Regions from separate parts of the Alteromonas sp. NFXS44 genome, predicted to be linked through region 2. Evidence: predicted binding sites of a transcription regulator. Region 2 holds the regulator's gene; each other region holds the start of a gene.
The links. The regulator sigma-54, encoded in region 2, starts transcription at its own class of promoters, with help from an activator protein. The targets are predictions, from matches to a motif close to GTTGGCACGNNNNTNGNNT.
Positions count from the first base shown of each region.

Region 1: glnA (glutamate--ammonia ligase) is a predicted target of sigma-54. The motif match lies at 2,249-2,267, and genes of this name have one in related genera.
Region 3: J3369_RS08055 (DUF4097 family beta strand repeat-containing protein) is a predicted target of sigma-54. The motif match lies at 2,774-2,792, and genes of this name have one in related genera.

Region 1 is NZ_JAGDEA010000011.1:504,184-509,945, forward strand. Features, by position in the region: gene typA (translational GTPase TypA) at 1-1,769, opposite strand, end outside; gene glnA (glutamate--ammonia ligase) at 2,338-3,747, shown strand; gene J3369_RS16000 (DUF4124 domain-containing protein) at 3,849-4,358, shown strand; gene glnL (nitrogen regulation protein NR(II)) at 4,486-5,571, shown strand; gene glnG (nitrogen regulation protein NR(I)) at 5,564-5,762, shown strand, end outside.
Region 2 is NZ_JAGDEA010000002.1:359,472-365,233, forward strand. Features, by position in the region: gene J3369_RS04770 (substrate-binding periplasmic protein) at 1-371, opposite strand, end outside; gene J3369_RS04775 (HPr family phosphocarrier protein) at 425-697, opposite strand; gene rapZ (RNase adapter RapZ) at 697-1,542, opposite strand; gene ptsN (PTS IIA-like nitrogen regulatory protein PtsN) at 1,590-2,033, opposite strand; gene hpf (ribosome hibernation promoting factor) at 2,042-2,329, opposite strand; gene J3369_RS04795 (RNA polymerase factor sigma-54) at 2,362-3,846, opposite strand; gene lptB (LPS export ABC transporter ATP-binding protein) at 3,942-4,667, opposite strand; gene lptA (lipopolysaccharide transport periplasmic protein LptA) at 4,673-5,242, opposite strand; gene lptC (LPS export ABC transporter periplasmic protein LptC) at 5,211-5,762, opposite strand, start outside.
Region 3 is NZ_JAGDEA010000005.1:619,641-625,402, forward strand. Features, by position in the region: partial or broken gene J3369_RS08045 (P1 family peptidase) at 1-730, shown strand, start outside; gene J3369_RS08050 (endonuclease/exonuclease/phosphatase family protein) at 776-1,924, shown strand; gene J3369_RS08055 (DUF4097 family beta strand repeat-containing protein) at 1,968-2,648, opposite strand; gene J3369_RS08060 (outer membrane protein assembly factor BamE) at 2,909-3,265, opposite strand; gene recN (DNA repair protein RecN) at 3,403-5,085, opposite strand; gene J3369_RS08070 (LysR family transcriptional regulator) at 5,670-5,762, shown strand, end outside.

The DNA of each region.
Region 1 (5,762 bases), on a different contig from region 2:
CGGATGCTTACCGGCGTAACTTCTACCAGTTCATCGTCATCGATAAATTCCAGCGCCTGTTCAAGAGACATCTTCACAGGTGGAACAAGAGTTTGCGCTTCATCAGTACCTGATGCACGCACGTTTGTCAGCTGCTTACCTTTCAGGGCGTTTACTGTCAGGTCGTTGTCACGGCTGTGAATACCGATGATCATACCTTCGTAAACTTCAACACCGTGTCCGATGAACAGACGACCGCGTTCCTGCAGGTTAAACAGAGCGTTAGTCAGTGCTTTACCCATTGCGTTTGCAATCAGTACACCGTTCTTACGCTTACCGATAGTACCGCCTTTGTGCGGACCGTAGTGGTCGAACGTGTGGTACAACAGACCAGAGCCTGAAGTCATAGTCATAAACTCAGTCTGGAAACCAATCAGACCACGGCTTGGAATGATGAAGTCCATACGGATACGGCCTTTACCATCCGGGTTCATGTCACGCATTTCTGCTTTACGCAGACCAAGCTGTTCCATGATTGAACCCTGGTGCTCGTCTTCACAGTCGATAGTCAGTGTTTCAAACGGTTCCTGCAGCTCGCCGTCAACTTCTTTCAGGATTACTTCCGGGCGTGATACCGCCAGCTCGTAACCTTCGCGACGCATGTTTTCAATCAGGATACCTAAGTGCAGTTCACCACGGCCTGATACGCGAAATTTATCCGGGTCAGTCGTTTCTTCAACGCGCAGTGCCACGTTGTGTACCAGCTCGTCCTGCAGACGCTCAAGGATGTTACGTGAAGTCACGTACTTACCTTCTTTACCCGCAAACGGAGATGTGTTCACCTGGAACGTCATGGTTACTGTTGGCTCATCAACACTCAGAGGCGGTAACGCTTCCACTGTATTTACGTCACACACAGTGTCAGAGATTTTCAGTTCGCCCAGACCGGTAATCGCGATGATGTCACCTGCATGAGCAGATTCAACTTCATGACGCTCAAGACCTAAGTAACCCAGTACCTGACCCACTTTACCGTTACGCTTCTTACCATCAGCACCAACAACAGTAACCTGCTGGTTCATCTTCACGCTACCGCGCTTAACACGACCAACTCCGATTACGCCAACATATGAGTTGTAGTCCAGCTGAGAGATCTGCATCTGGAATGCACCGGCAGGGTCTGCATTTGGCGCTTCAACCTGATCCACGATTAACTGGAACAGTGGCGTCATGTCTTCGCCTTTGGTGTCTGCATCCATTGATGCCCAGCCGTTAAGGGCTGATGCATAGATAACCTGGAAGTCCAGCTGCTCGTCAGTCGCACCTAAGTTATCGAACAGGTCAAAAACCTGATCCATTACCCAGTCAGGACGTGCGCCCGGCTTGTCAATTTTATTGATTACTACGATTGGCTTCAGACCCTGAGCAAACGCTTTTTGCGTTACGAAACGGGTTTGCGGCATAGGACCTTCCTGCGCATCAACCAGCAGCAGTACTGAGTCAGCCATCGACATTACACGTTCAACCTCACCACCGAAGTCGGCGTGTCCCGGGGTGTCTACGATGTTGATGCGGTAGTCATTCCAGTTAATGGCGGTGTTTTTCGCCAGAATGGTAATACCACGCTCTTTCTCGATGTCGTTAGAGTCCATTACCCGTTCCTGGGCTTCGCCACGGCTTTCCAGCGTACCGGATTGCTGTAACAGTTTGTCAACCAGAGTCGTTTTACCATGGTCAACGTGCGCGATAATCGCGATATTGCGTAACTTATTAATATCAGTGGTGTTCATTGGGTCAAAGCCTTGGAAATCAGCGTTGCAGATGTAAGAAAAACATCAGGCAGATTTGATTACAAAAACGGAATAGTGAAATGTGCGCGGATTGTACAGAAATTCCTTTCGCTTTGCGCATATTTTTTTATTTTTCTTTGTGACACTTTTCTGAATTGTGAGCGGATCTAATTTATTCCAATGTTTTATCAATGATCCTACTAGTATCCGGGTTTGCTTTGTTCTAGTCTAAGCATCAGTTCTTATCTTCATATACTGCAATTTCTGCATTGTCACAGCCTTTATTCTTCTGCTCCGGTTCGAATCATGCCGGTACGGATAAATCACGGCTTTATAATGTTCAGCAGTCCGATAGAACCCGATGAATCAAAAACACCCTTACGCACCAAAACAGAGCTTCACTGCACCGTTATAGTGCATTTGCGTTTGTGGATTTTTGTGCTACTGCCTGCTAAGCCGCGTTTTACCGTCTTCATGTAAGTGGCATGAAAATAGCTTTAATGATTCTCAATTATTTTGGAGTGAAATTGTTCATTCCACGTTTATTCTAATAAATCCGGAGGACACGATGTCAATAGAAAAGGCATTAGAGCTGATCAAAGAAAGCGAAGCTAAATTTGTAGACTTACGCTTTACCGACACAAAAGGCAAAGAGCAACACGTATCGATCCCTGCGGGTCTGGTCGATGATGAGTTCTTTACAGAAGGTAAAATGTTCGATGGTTCTTCAATTTCTGGTTGGAAACACATCAACGAATCAGACATGATCCTGATGCCAGACTCAACAACTTGCGTTGTTGACCCGTTCGCAGAAGAAACTCAGGTAAACATCCGTTGTGACATCGTCGAGCCGACTACTCTTGAAGGCTACGACCGTGACCCTCGTTCTGTTGCACGTCGTGCAGAAGAGTTCCTGAAGTCTACTGGTATCGGTGACACTGCTTTCTTCGGTCCAGAGCCAGAATTCTTCCTGTTTGACGATGTGAAATTCCACACTGACATGGCGGGTTCTTTCTTCAAGATCGATTCTTCTGAAGCAAAATGGAACTCCGGTGCAGAATTCGAAGGCGGTAACCTTGCTCACCGTCCAGGCGTAAAAGGCGGTTACTTCCCGGTTCCACCAGTAGACTCAGCACACGACATCCGTGGCGCAATGTGTCTGGTTATGGAAGAAATGGGTCTGGTAGTTGAAGCTCACCACCACGAAGTAGCAACTGCTGGTCAGAACGAAATCGCTTGTGCTTTCAACACGCTGGTTAAGAAAGCTGACGAAGTGCAAATCTATAAGTATGTTGTTCACAACGTTGCAAATGCATACGGTCAGTCTGCGACATTCATGCCTAAGCCTTTGGTTGGCGACAACGGTTCTGGTATGCACGTTCACCAGTCTATCGCTAAAGATGGCAAAAACATCTTCGCAGGCGACAAGTACGCTGGTATGTCTGAAGAAGCGCTGTACTACATCGGTGGTATCATCAAGCATGCCCGTGCAATCAACGCATTCACTAACGCTTCTACTAACTCGTACAAGCGTCTGGTACCAGGCTTTGAAGCACCGGTTATGCTGGCTTACTCTGCACGTAACCGTTCTGCGTCAATCCGTATTCCTTACGTAACAAGCGATAAAGCGCGTCGTATCGAAGTACGTTTCCCTGACCCGACTGGTAACCCTTACCTGGGCTTCACTGCTATGTTAATGGCAGGTATCGACGGTATCATCAACAAGATTCACCCTGGTGACTCTATGGATAAAGACCTGTACGACTTACCACCAGAAGAAGCAGCAGAAATCCCAACTGTTTGTAGTTCACTGGAAATGGCTCTGGAAGCACTGGATAACGACCGCGACTTCCTGAAAGCCGGTGGCGTTATGACTGACGACATGATCGATGCATACATCGGTCTGAAGTCTGAAGAAGTGACTAAACTGAACATGTCTACTCACCCTGTTGAGTTCGACATGTACTACAGCGTATAAGACACTCGCTGATTTGATTTGAAAAAGCCCGCATCTGCGGGCTTTTTTTCGTCCCGGCTTTTGCTAGACTGAGAATTCTTTCGTTGTGAAAATGGTGTCCGATGATACTTCGCATTTTGCTTGTCACCGCTATGTTCGTGCCCTCAGTACAGTCTCAAACAATTTATAAAGTCGTGAAAGAAGACGGTACCGTTCTGTATACAGACGTGCCACAGGACGGCGCAGAGACCCTTGAGTTCGAAGCCAATACCAGTAACGTTGCAGACAGCCCCGACATCAAAGCGACGCAACAAACACAATCCCGCGATAAACAGCCCGACTATGAAGTATCCATTACCTCTCCGGAACCGGAAGCCACAATTCGTAATAACAACGGTCAGTTTTCTATAACTGCCGCTACCACCCCGGCCTTCCGTGGCCGCTACCGTCTTACTTTCGACGGCCAGCCAACCCGCATCAACAGTAGCGGTAAGTTCAACCTCACCGGCATTGACCGTGGCGCCCATACTTATCATGTAGACATAATTGATAATAAGGGCAAGACTCTTGCATCATCTCCTCAGCAAACACTTTATTTGCATCAGGCATCAGTGTTTATCAATAACAATTAGCGTTCTATGGTGGCGCAGCCAGCGCACCATGCGGGTTCATCAGAAAATTTTATTTTGGTGCAATTAACACCGTTTGAACGCATTAAACTATAATGCACCATAAAAGTGCAAACGAGGAATACTCGGCATGCAAGCCACCGAGTTTGAAACAAACCATTTATTGAACAACCTGAACACAGCGTTGGTAATGGTCAACGAACGGTTGCAAATCGTTTATGCCAATCACGCAGGGGAAGCGTTGTTCGAGACTGGGGTGAAGCAGCTCTCCGGACACAAGCTATCGGATTTTTTTGCGCCGAACGCCATCAATGATGCCCGTTTGCGGGCGGCAATTCGTCGTGGCGAAGACTTTACCGAAAACGATTTACGTCTGTGCTTCAAAGACGGGCGTTGTGTATTGTCTGATCTCACTGTCACTAACCTGAATACTGATGACGGCCCTAAACTGATGTTTGAGGTGCGCCGTATCGATCAGCAACGCCGCATCTCCAGAGAAAATCAGCAAAATGCCCAGCACGATGCCGCCAGAGAACTGATCCGCGGCCTCGCCCATGAAATTAAGAATCCCTTAGGGGGAATTCGCGGTGCCGCCCAGTTGCTGGAAAAAGAGCTGACAAATCCCGACCATAATGAATTCACGCAGATGATCATCGAGCAATCAGACCGGCTGCGAAACCTGGTTGACCGTTTGCTCGGGCCCAACGCGCTGCCAAGGCTTGAGTGGAGTAATCTCCATCAGGCGCTTGAGAAAGTGCGCAGCCTGATGAGGGTCGACTCAGATAACCCAATCACTATCATCCGCGATTATGACCCGAGTATTCCGGATCTGAAAGTAGACCAGGACATGATTCAGCAATCGGTGCTGAACATCTTAAGAAACAGTGTTCAAGCGCTCACAGAAGCGAAAACACCGTCACCGCAAATACGGCTTGTTACCCGTATAGACAGACAAATGACCATTTTGGGTAAGCGGCACTCTCTGGTGGCCAAAATCCAGATCATTGATAACGGACCGGGTATTCCCGCCGCAATCAGAGATACCCTTTTTTATCCCATGGTCAGCAGCAAGCAAAACGGAAGCGGGCTGGGCCTGTCTATTGCACAAACATTAATAAATCACCACGGCGGAAAAATTGAGGTAGACAGCCATCCGGGCCACACCGAATTTACGCTATATCTCCCTGTCCCCAGAAAGGAGTCGGATAATGAATAATGAATCCGTATGGATTGTAGATGACGACAGCTCAATCCGCTGGGTTCTGCAAAAGGCATTACAGGCAGCCAATATCGGGTGTTTGAGTTTTGAGAATCCTGAAGATCTTTTACTGCAATTACAAAGTGGCCAGCGCCCTGAGGTTATCGTGTCAGATATCCGTATGCCTCAGATGGACGGCATGACACTGC
Region 2 (5,762 bases):
TCGTCTAGGTGGGAAGGGTGAAAGGCAAAGCTGATGGTTTCTTTGCGGTAGGGAACAGAAAAATAGTTTTTCAGCGCTCTCGCCGGTGTGAAAGCCGCACCGGTGACTACATCAATTTGCCCCAGTCCTAATTGCTGAGTAACCCGTCTTTCAGGCAGGATCTGGCTTTCCAGTGCATAATCCAGCTTGCCTAAAACCGACTTTAACAATTGGTAGTCTTCACCGGCCGGCTGATTATTGTCTGTTATATACAGGTAAGGAGGCCAGGCTGTACCACCGGTTATCAGACTTTTTTTGTGCTCAGCACACCATACAGAGCTTTGATAAGCCATCGCTGTCAAAAAGATGATTAAACTGATGAAACGTTTCAACGGGTTTGCCTTTAAGCCTTCGCCGGCACTACACACTCAGTGGAGTGCAGGCGTTATTCATCTTCGTTAAATCTGCCTGCAATTAATGCCTCAACGGCATCCATTGCAGCTTCAGCATCAGGACCTTCAGAGATCACAGTAACCTGTTCCCCCTGATGACTTTCCATCATCATCAGTCCCAGCACACTATTGGCATTCGCCTGCTTATCGCCTTTTTGTAAAAGAACTTCGGCATCGAACTGATTCGCCAGTTGCACCAACTGCGTTGCAGCTCTGGCATGCAGCCCCAGTTTATTAACAATAGTCAGAGATTTCTCTATACGCATTATTTACTTTGCTCCCTGTGGCGGAGCTGGACATCAGGATGAGATTCCCGGAAATTTTTCGCCAGTGATTCCGCTACATAAACTGAACGGTGCTGTCCGCCTGTACATCCGATAGCGACTGTCACGTAACTGCGGTTGTTCCGTTCAAGATGTGGCAGCCAGGTCGTGATGAGGTTCTGAATCTGCCAGATAAATTTGGTCACTATAGGTTGGGAACTGAGGAAAACCTGAACCGGTGTATCCAGGCCTGTCAGGTGTTTTAAATCCGGCTCCCAGTGAGGGTTTGGCAGAAAACGGGCGTCAAACACATAGTCTGCATCTTTGGGAATACCATGTTTAAAGCCGAATGATTCAAATACCAGAACAAGTCGTGAGCTTTTCTTACCGAGGATCCGCTCGCGAATTAATTCTGCCAGCTGGTGAATGCTCAGAGAGTCGGTATCAATATTCAAATCCGCTCTTTCTGCTACGGGGGCCAGTAATTCCCGTTCTGTCTGAATGGCATCAGACAATGACTTATTCAGTTTAGCCAGCGGGTGTAACCGGCGGGTTTCACTGAACCTGCGCACCAGCATATCGTCACTTGCGTCAATATATACGATGGTGACAGTCCATGACTGAGGCAGGTAGTCGAGAATTTCAACCAGCTCAGAAGGCTCTTTAGGCAAGTTCCTGACATCAATACTCACAGCCACCTGCTCGTATTCATCGGCGACAGTGTGTGTCAGGGCTGGTAAAAGATTAACCGGAATATTATCGACGCAGTAATACCCCAGATCCTCTAGGGCACGAAGTGCTACTGATTTTCCTGAACCTGAACGTCCGCTGATGATGATTAACTTCACGCCCGTTTCTCCTGAAGTCACATGTTGTCGGTGCGTATTACACTAAGTTACTGTAATGCGCGAATAATATCATCACTTGTCTGAGCTTTGCGGATAGTTTTTATGGTTTCTTTATCACTGAGTTTACCGGCAACCATGGCCAGAGTTTGTAAATGTCCTTCGGTTTGTTCTTGAGGGACAAGCAAAGTAAAGAAAATATCCACAGGTTTATTATCGATAGCATCAAAATCGATGGCGGGCGTGCTGGTAACCACAATGGCAATGACTTTTTCCAGTCCGGCCAGACGGCCGTGGGGGAGGGCAATGCCGTTACCTATACCTGTGCTGCCCATTCGCTCACGGGCCAGCAGGCTACTTAACACGGTGGCTTCATCAACATCGGGGTTATTTTTAGCTGCAATCCCGCTGATGATTTCGAGAATGCGTTTTTTGCTATTGCACTGGACCGCACACTCGGTGCGGTCCAGGCTGACTATGGCTTGTATATCCATGAATTCAATTAATGCTTTTTAAGCTTTTCCTTGTGTTTCAGGACCTGCCTGTCGAGCTTATCGACCATGCTGTCAATGGCAGCGTACATGTCCTGATTTTCGGAAGAGGCGAAGACTTCCGCGCCGCTAAGATGAACCGTTGCTTCTGCTTTTTGGCTAAGCTTTTCAACATTTAAAATAACGTGCACATTTGATATGTGGTCAAAATGACGTTCCAGTTTGCTGAACTTAGTATCGACATAATTACGCAAAGAATCAGTGATCTCAATGTGATGACCAGAAAGGTTGATTTGCATATTTCGTCTTCCTTATTTTGAGCAGCCTTAAGTTAGATAAGGCTTTTGCGTTGGTTAGACGGCGGGATCGATAAGGATTCCCGGTACTTTGCTATTGTTCGCCGGGCAACCATAATGCCTTGATCGGCCAACAACGAAGCAATCTTGCTGTCACTCAGCGGCTTGCCTGGATTTTCAGCGGCAACCAGCTTCTTAATCAGGGCGCGAATCGCTGTAGATGAACACTCACCACCTGATTCAGTGGCAACGTGGCTGGAGAAGAAATACTTCAACTCGAAAATACCACGGGGCGTGTGCATGTACTTCTGCGTTGTTACCCTGGAAATAGTAGATTCGTGCATATCTACCATTTCTGCGACATCATTCAGCACCATTGGTTTCATCATTTCAGGGCCATGCTCAAAAAAGCCCATTTGTTGCTGAACAATACAATTTGCTACTTTCAGCAGTGTATCGTTCCGGCTCTCAAGGCTCTTAATAAACCATTTGGCTTCCTGCATGTGAGAGCGGATAAATTGTGAATCACTGCTGTTTCGTGCTTTACGGCTCATTGCAGCGTACTGCTGATTAACACTGAGCTTAGGCAAGCTGTCGGGGTTTAATTCTACTACCCAACGGCCATTTTTCTTAGCAACCGATACATCCGGAATGACATATTCGGGCTCTTTCGTAATTAATGCACTGCCCGGACGGGGATTCAGCGTTTGCAGCAAACGCATCGCTTCCCGTAATTGATCTTCTTTCAGGCGGGTTTTACGCATTAATGTACGGTAATCTTTGCTGCCTAACAGATCGGAATGCTCTCTGAGCAGCAGTTTCGCTTCTTCCAGCCACGGTGTTTCCGGTGCAAATTGCGCCAGTTGCACCAGCAAGCATTCCTGCGGTGTGCGGGAGCCGGAACCGAGAGGATCAAAGAGCTGAATACGTTTGAGTACGCACTCAACCTCATCTTCTTCAACGGGCTCTTCCATATCGTCACTGTTTACGCTTTGCAGAATGTCGTCAACGGTAACCGTGAGATAACCGGACTCATCAATGGAGTCAATAATCGCCAGTGCGATGGCGCGGTCTATGTCAGAAAAAGGTGTCAGACGCATTTGCCACAGCAGATGGTCCTGAATATTTTCGGTGGTTTCACCCTGAAAGATTTGTTCGTCATCGCTACCGGAAGGGCCGGGCGCGGGGGCTGAAGACGCAGAAATGTACTCATCCCAGGTACTGTCGATGGGCAACTCGTCCGGTAAATCATTCTTTTCCAGTGCTTCACCGGTATCCATGCTGTCAGAAGATGATGCTGATGCAGACTCCTGCATGCTGTCATCATTATCGATGTTATTTTTCTCAATTACATCGTTGTCGGAGCTGTCGTCGACTTCCAGCAAAGGATTAGAATCGAGGGCTTCCTGAATTTCTTGTTGTAAGTCCAGCGTAGACAACTGCAATAGCTTGATCGCCTGCTGAAGCTGAGGCGTCATTGTCAGTTGTTGGCTAAATTTTAACTGTAAAGATGGTTTCATCTACGTCTTATATAAACTCTAAAAAGGACATCCGGTTGTAGCGGTGTGAGTGCCGGTGGCGAAATCTCCGTTAAATGCTCATCCCGATATCTTAACTATAGCCTGAATTGCTCACCAAGGTATACATCACGAACTTTTTGATTACTTAATACCTGTTCTGCGGTGCCCTGAGCAATCAGTTCTCCATGACTGACGATATAGGCCTCTTCACACACATCAAGGGTTTCCCTGACATTGTGGTCGGTGATGAGGATACCGATACCTCTGTCCCGTAAGTGCTGAATGATCTTCTTTATATCATTAACCGAAATCGGGTCAACTCCGGCGAAGGGTTCATCGAGCAAAATAAATTGCGGATTGGCTGCCAGTGCGCGGGCAATTTCAACCCGGCGGCGTTCGCCACCCGACAAACTCATACCTGTACTATTACGTATATGGTTAATATTAAATTCATCAAGTAGTGCATCCGCTTCCTGTTCACGTTGATGATTTTTTAAGTCTTTACGCGTCTGCAATATCGCCATGATGTTTTCATGTACGGTCAGCTTTCGGAAAATGGATGCCTCCTGGGGTAAATAACCAATTCCCCGGCGGGCACGCTCATGCATTGGCTGGTGCGTCAGCTCCTGCTCATCAATGAGGATCTTGCCTTTATCGAGCGGCACAAGACCCACAATCATGTAAAACGTTGTGGTTTTACCTGCGCCGTTAGGACCCAGCAGACCTACTATCTGTCCGGTAGAAACCGATAAACTAACGTCACGGACGACCTGGCGTGATTTATACGACTTTGCCAGGTGAGTCGCACTCAGGGTTGCCATGTAACTTAGTTACCCTCGTTTTCGTTTCTGTCTGAAGACTTGTTGTCTTCCTTCAGCTCTTTAACTGTGTCAGGACGGAAAACCGTGGTTACACGGCCGTTGCTGTTACTTTCTCCGCCGGTTGCCAGAAGTTGCTCTTTTGACATGTCATAGGTGATGCTATCTCCCTGGACCATGCTGGTATCTTGCTGGATTTTTGCATCACCTTGCAAGGAAATAAGTTGTTTAGCTACTTCGTAGCGAATTTCATTTGCACTGGCTTTTACTTTGGCCCCGTCATCCAGCGTTTGAGAATAACTGGCTGGTTTTCCGCGGGCGATAAAAATCTCTTTCCCTTCACCATCACTGGCGATGGCTTCCACTTCATCTGCGGCAATAATGAGAGAACCCTGGGTTATCTTCACATCGTCTTTAAAAACCGATTTCTTCTTTTTACCGTCGATAAACTGTGACTTGGCATCCACGGTAATCGGCTTTTCAAAATCACCGGAGCCGGCCATTGCCTCACCGGCAGCAGCAAGCAGCGCTATTGCTGCGAAAAGGCTAACTGCCCGGGGAATAAATTGTCTGCACATGATCAATTAACTCATATTGTTGGGTACGCAGGTTTGCATTGAAACCGTTACTTTTAATGATGGTCTGTACACCGCGTATATCTACCGGCTGATCTGAAGTCATGGTTTTGTCATCCAGATTTACCTTAATAAAATTGGTTGTAATGGTCTGGATAAACTCTTCAGGATTCAGGCTTTTTATCAGCACATTGTCTTCCAGCTGGATCAGATCATCGTTGTAGAGTGTGCCTTCATCAGCGGTGACTTGCCATGGGGCCTCGTCATCATTCACATAGACAGTGTATTTGGGTTGGTCGAATAACACAAAGCCTAGTTGGTCGTAATGCTCCATAGAGGCGGCAAAGACTTCGTGGTTGAGTTTGCCTTCTTCGTTATACAGTGTGGTTGTCAAATTCTTTGCTTTATAGGCAGGGCGTAAGGCGTCTGCACCGGCTTTTTTCGCCGGAGCCTGCTCTTCTGCCATCCAGACCGGAAGGTACATCAGCAGCGCCATAACAAACAGCGCAGAAATACTGATCCC
Region 3 (5,762 bases), on a different contig from region 2:
CGTTGTGCTTACTAATACACTGAATGTGGCTGAAGGTATTGCCGGTGTGGTGGAATGGACGCTGGCACAACCTGGGAATGAAGACGTGGCATCGGTGAACGCTGTCGTAGGTGAAACCAACGACGGATTTCTTAACGACATCCGCCGCAGAACTGTAACGAAAGCTGATGTGATTCAGGCTATCAATACTGCGCAAAGTGGCCCGGTTGCAGAGGGAAATAATGGTGCCGGCAGCGGTACCCGCGCCTTCGGATGGAAAGGCGGAATTGGTACAAGCAGCCGTTTGTTGCCTGCATCACTGGGCGGATACACAGTCGGTGTGCTGGTACAAAGTAACTTTGGCGGCATCCTGAATATTGACGGCCTGAAAGCCGGGGAAGCGCTCAATCAGCACTACCTGTATAACGAACTGAATAACGATACCGCTGCTGACGGCTCCATCATGATCGTGGTTGCAACAGACGCACCGCTGGACGACCGCAATCTGGAAAGGCTGGCAAAGCGGGCCATGGCCGGTGTTGCGCGAACCGGTGCCAGCCTGACAAACGGCTCAGGTGATTATGTTATAGCCTTTTCTAACGCAGATGCATTACGTCGTGACGAGCAGTCGCCGGCGCATTCATCCACTGTCATGGCGAACAGTCAGGTCTCACCTTTATTCGAGGCGGTGATTGAAGCAACGCAGGAAGCCATTTATAACAGTCTGCTGATGGCTGAGGACGTGGAAGGTTTTCACGGGAGTGTAAAAGCTCTGCCGGTAGACAAAATCCGCTCTATGTTCCCGGCCGAACACGGGAGAACAGAGTCATCTGATACATTAAGAGTGGCTACTTTTAACGTAAGTATGGAGTCGACGAATTACCCTTCTTCAGGGCTTCCGCCCGGTGATGACGTGCTTAAAAAGGTGCTGTCAGATGGCAATAATCCGCAGGTCAAAAATATAGCTGAGATCATTCAGCGCACCGCGCCGGATATTATTTTGCTTAATGAGTTTGATTACATTAAATCGCAGAGCGATGGTGTACGGGCTTTTATTCAAAATTATCTGAATGTCAGCCAGCACGGGCAACCTGCTATCGATTACCCGTACGTTTATCTCGCGCCGGTGAACACCGGTGAGCCGTCTCCTTTCGATCTGGATAACGATGGTAAAGCGACCGGAACAGGCGGTGATGCGTGGGGATTTGGCTTGTATCCCGGCCAGTATGGCATGGTTGTATTGTCGAAATATCCCGTCGTGCATGATCAGGTGCACAGCTTGCAGACATTTAAGTGGAAAGATATGCCCGGTGCTCAGAAGCCCGTTGACCCAACCACAGATACTCCCTGGTATAACGAAGAGGAATGGGCCGAGTTCCGGTTAAGCTCCAAGTCTCACTGGGATATACCCGTTAACGTTAATGGCCGCATTGTGCATGTACTTGCTATGCATCCCACACCGCCTAATTTCGATGGTGATGAAGACCGAAACGGAAAGCGGAACCATGATGAAATCAGGCTGATGGCTGACTATCTGTCTCCGGATAAAGGCGAATATATTACTGATGATGAGGGCAAACAATCCGGCCTGCCGGAAAACACCCGTTTCGTACTGGCGGGCGATTTCAACGCTGCCGATGCGGGTGATAAACACCGGCCCGGCGTCATAGAACAGCTTATTGATAACCGTTATGTGAACGGCAACGTTATCCCGGAAAGTGAAGGTGGCCGTGAACATTCAACAGAGCCATACAGCCGCAGGTTCACTGCACACTGGGGGGCAAGGGCAGATTACGTTTTACCGTCAAGATATGGCTTTGAAGTGACCGGTAGCGGTGTTTTCTGGCCCGAAAAAGCCAGCCCGTTGTACCGTCTGGTGAAAGATCGTGAAGCGAGTTCTGATCACCGCCTGGTCTGGCTGGACGTCATGTTGACCGGTAAATGACCAAAAAGGCCGGACAGATGTATTTCTGTCCGGCCTGCAAGGATTAGCTGCGGTTACTGTTGTTGCGTCTTATTACTTTGCTTTCCAGCGCAGGGTTAGCAAGCTCAAGTACAACGGCGCGCTCTAAAATGATGTTGCCGTTAACAACCACATCTTCCGTGATTGAAAGCACCGGTTGTTCGGATTTTTTCTTCATCCAGCCATTTTCAGTTTCTTCAAATACGATGTCGCCGTAGATCCGGGTATTGCCTGACAAGCTGACATCACCGTTTTGTGTTGAGACTGAGCCTTTTATCTCGCCATCCGGCACCGTAATGTCGCCATTCACTGTTTCCAAATCGCCTTCCACCAGACTATTCACAGAAAGCCCGATATTGCCATTTACCGTAGACATATCACCAAACACATTCAGGTTTTTACCGGCATTGATATCGCCGTTAACCGTACTCGCATCATTGATTGCAGCGTTATCTGCAATACTGATATTGCCATTCACCGTACTGACATCTTCAGCAACAGTAAATGTTTGCAAAGTCACGTCTCCGTTGACGGAAGACACATCACCAGCATGGCGGCCTTCATAGATGGTTACCGATCCCAGCACACTGCTTACATCGCCGCCATCGTGATAATCACCGTTACCCCCGACATTGATTACACAGCCTGATAGCGTGGCAGCACATAAAAGTGATAAAGCAATAATTGAGCGATTCCTGTTTAGCATTCTATTTTCCGTTTTGTAGTGATGTGTGTCCGGTATGGCGTTAATAGTCCCGATTTTGCCGGGAAGGATTCACTTAATAATGAGCAATAACCGCACACGAATGAGTGTAAAAAGTATGACAAGTTCAGCAATTGCTGAGCCAAAAGTGATTATGTATTTAAAATCAGGAGGTTATGGATTTTTGGCGTGCAGGGGGAAGGGGAGAGCGTATCCGGGAGTAGTACGGAACACCACATTTTGGTGTTCCGGACCAAAAATGCTTACTGATCGAGCGGGGTATTAAAATCTTCTGACAATTCGAAGTCACCTTCTACGGTGGTCAGCACATTACCGTCGAAATTAAGTACCAGTTGCTTCTGGAAATCTTCACCGCGTTTGGACATACCGCGCTTCATATCGTACACGTAATACCATGTGCTCTTATCAAAAGAGTCTTCAACAACAGGGTGGCCCAGAACATAAACAACCTGCTCTTTGGTCATGCCAACACGCAGCTTTTTAACGTCACGTTCGTCCAGAAAGTTGCCCTGTGGTACATCAATCCGGTAGATCCAGTTGTTACAGGCAGTGGTGAAAAATACAGCGGTTAACAAAATAGCGATTTGATACAACTTCATGCGTGAGCTTGTCCAGTTATGCTTTGATTATAGTGACAGGCATTACCTTTGCCGGCAAACCAGTGTCAGAATGCGGCTGTCGCAAAATAATGCGCGACAGCATGCTACCCAATCACCTATGACCAATCAACCGCTTATTAGTTCGATTCTGCACTTTCTAACAGTTCTCTGGCATTTGCCAGAGCTGATTCGGTTACCTTGTCACCGGCAAGCAACCGGGCCAGTTCGTCTATCCGGTCCTGCTTCGTTAATGGCAACATCTGAGTTTCTGTTGTACTACCATCACTGAACTTGGTCACAAACAACTGGTTATGGGCCTGTGCAGCAACCTGAGGTAAGTGCGTAACACACATGACCTGACTCACTTTACCCAGCCGGCGTAACAAACCACCCACGATGGCGGCGGTAGGGCCGCTGATCCCTGTATCGACCTCATCGAAAATCATGGTCGGTGTTGCGTGTTTGTCGCTGGTCAGTACCTGAATGGCAAGCCCGATACGCGACAGTTCACCGCCCGATACCACTTTTTCCAGCTTGTCTGCCGGCTGACCAGGGTTAGTGGATACCAGGAAAGTCACATCATCCAGACCGGACGCCACAGGCGTTTTGTCTTCCTGATAATCGACAGCAATATCGATTACCGCATGAGGCATATTCATCTGACGTATTTGCCCCTGAATCGCTTCTGCCAGCTTAACCGAAGCAACCTGCCTTGAAGCTGAAAGTGCCTCACAGGCCTGACGGTAAGTATCTTTTGCTTCAACGACCTCATGCTGTAAATCTTCAAGACGATTCTCATCCTGCTCCAGACCGGCAAATTCTGCCGCCAGTGCCTGATGATGCCCGAACAGTTCTTCAGGCATCACAGTATGCTTACGTGCCAGTTCCATGGCTTTGCTGTAACGGGATTCCACCTGTTGCAGCCGCAGAGGATCTATTTCAAGATCATCGCAATAGCTGCGTAATTCTCTGGCCGCTTCTTCTACCTGAATTGAGGCCTCGTTCAGCAAGGCAATAATCGGCGTCAGGGCGCTGTCGTGTTCTTCCAGCTCAGACAGACGGTCAAGACCATTTTGGATAATGGATAACGCATTACCCTCGTCATTCTCATACAGGTTATAAAAACTTGTTTGCGCCTGTTCCAGCAATGTCTGGCCGTTACTCAACCTGCGGTGCTCAATTTCCAGTTCAGTAAATTCGCCGTCTTCAATGGCAAACTCATCCAGCTCCTGTACCTGGTAGGCCAGCAACTGCTGGCGGTCAGCACGCTGTTGTGCCTGTGTTTCCAGGTTTTTCAGTTCCGACTGTTTTTGCTTCCACAAGCGGTAGTTATCTGACACGGCGCTCAGCAACGCAGGATGCGCGGCATACTGATCCACCAATTTTCGCTGGTAGTCATCTTTCAAAAGCTGAAGGTGAGTGTTCTGGCCATGGATAGCAATGAGGTACTGGCCGAACTGTTTCAGCTGTTGCAGCGATACCGGCGTGCCGTTAATAAACGCTTTCGATCTGCCTTCGCGGGAAATGACACGGCGCACAAAACAGCTGTCGTCATCTTCATCCAGTAATTCCTGCTCATCCAGCCAGGCCAACGCAGCTTTGTGGCCTTTCAGATTAAAATGGGCAACGATTTCAGCTTTAGGCGCGTCTTTACGCACCGCGCCGGCATCGGCCCGCTCACCGAGACAAAGGCTGAGTGCATCGATGGCAATAGACTTACCCGCACCGGTTTCACCGGTGATGGCCGTCATACCCGACTCAAGATTGACAGATAATTGCTTAACAACAGCGAAATTTTTGATCGACAGATTAACCAGCATGTGTTCACCGCAGTATGTTTATACAGTACGTGTAAATATATACAGTATTTTGGCTGTGTAAAGTGAAGTTTTTAAGGCGGGATGAAAATGTTTGCATCTATGGGTGTTTATGAGGAGGCTTAGCAGGTAGTTTGATATGGAGAGGGTTTTTGAGTGATACCGTTTACAGAAATATGCGAGTTTTTCGATGTCTGCTTGGAGCGAATAGCGGAAATCGTTACTAGGCCTTTGATAGACAGCTTAAGACAAGAAACGGACCTTCAAAAGATTAATACCAGACGTCCTATTTTTTCCAACAGCAAACGGTGGATACGGTATAACGTAGCTTCGATTTTAATTCGAAGCAGACGCTCAAACTAGATCTTCGTATAGCAAATAGGACGCCCGACATCATTGGTGAAAAAGCAAGTTTGATACTGTTGAATAGAACGGTATTGACATCAGCAATATGTCTTTTTGAGGTAGCTAATAAAAATTTTCAACAAAGAGGTTCGAATAAACCTATCATTGAGTATCCCTTTCTCAGAAGCTGTAACGACATAAGCCCGCAAAAAATGGCTTAAAAGAAGTATCTATATTCAGATATGATAAGTATTAGTATTCATGTTAAATCTGAATTTATTATGACACCAATTGACGGCCAACATTTTGATGAGCTAGCGGCATTGATTGCTGTG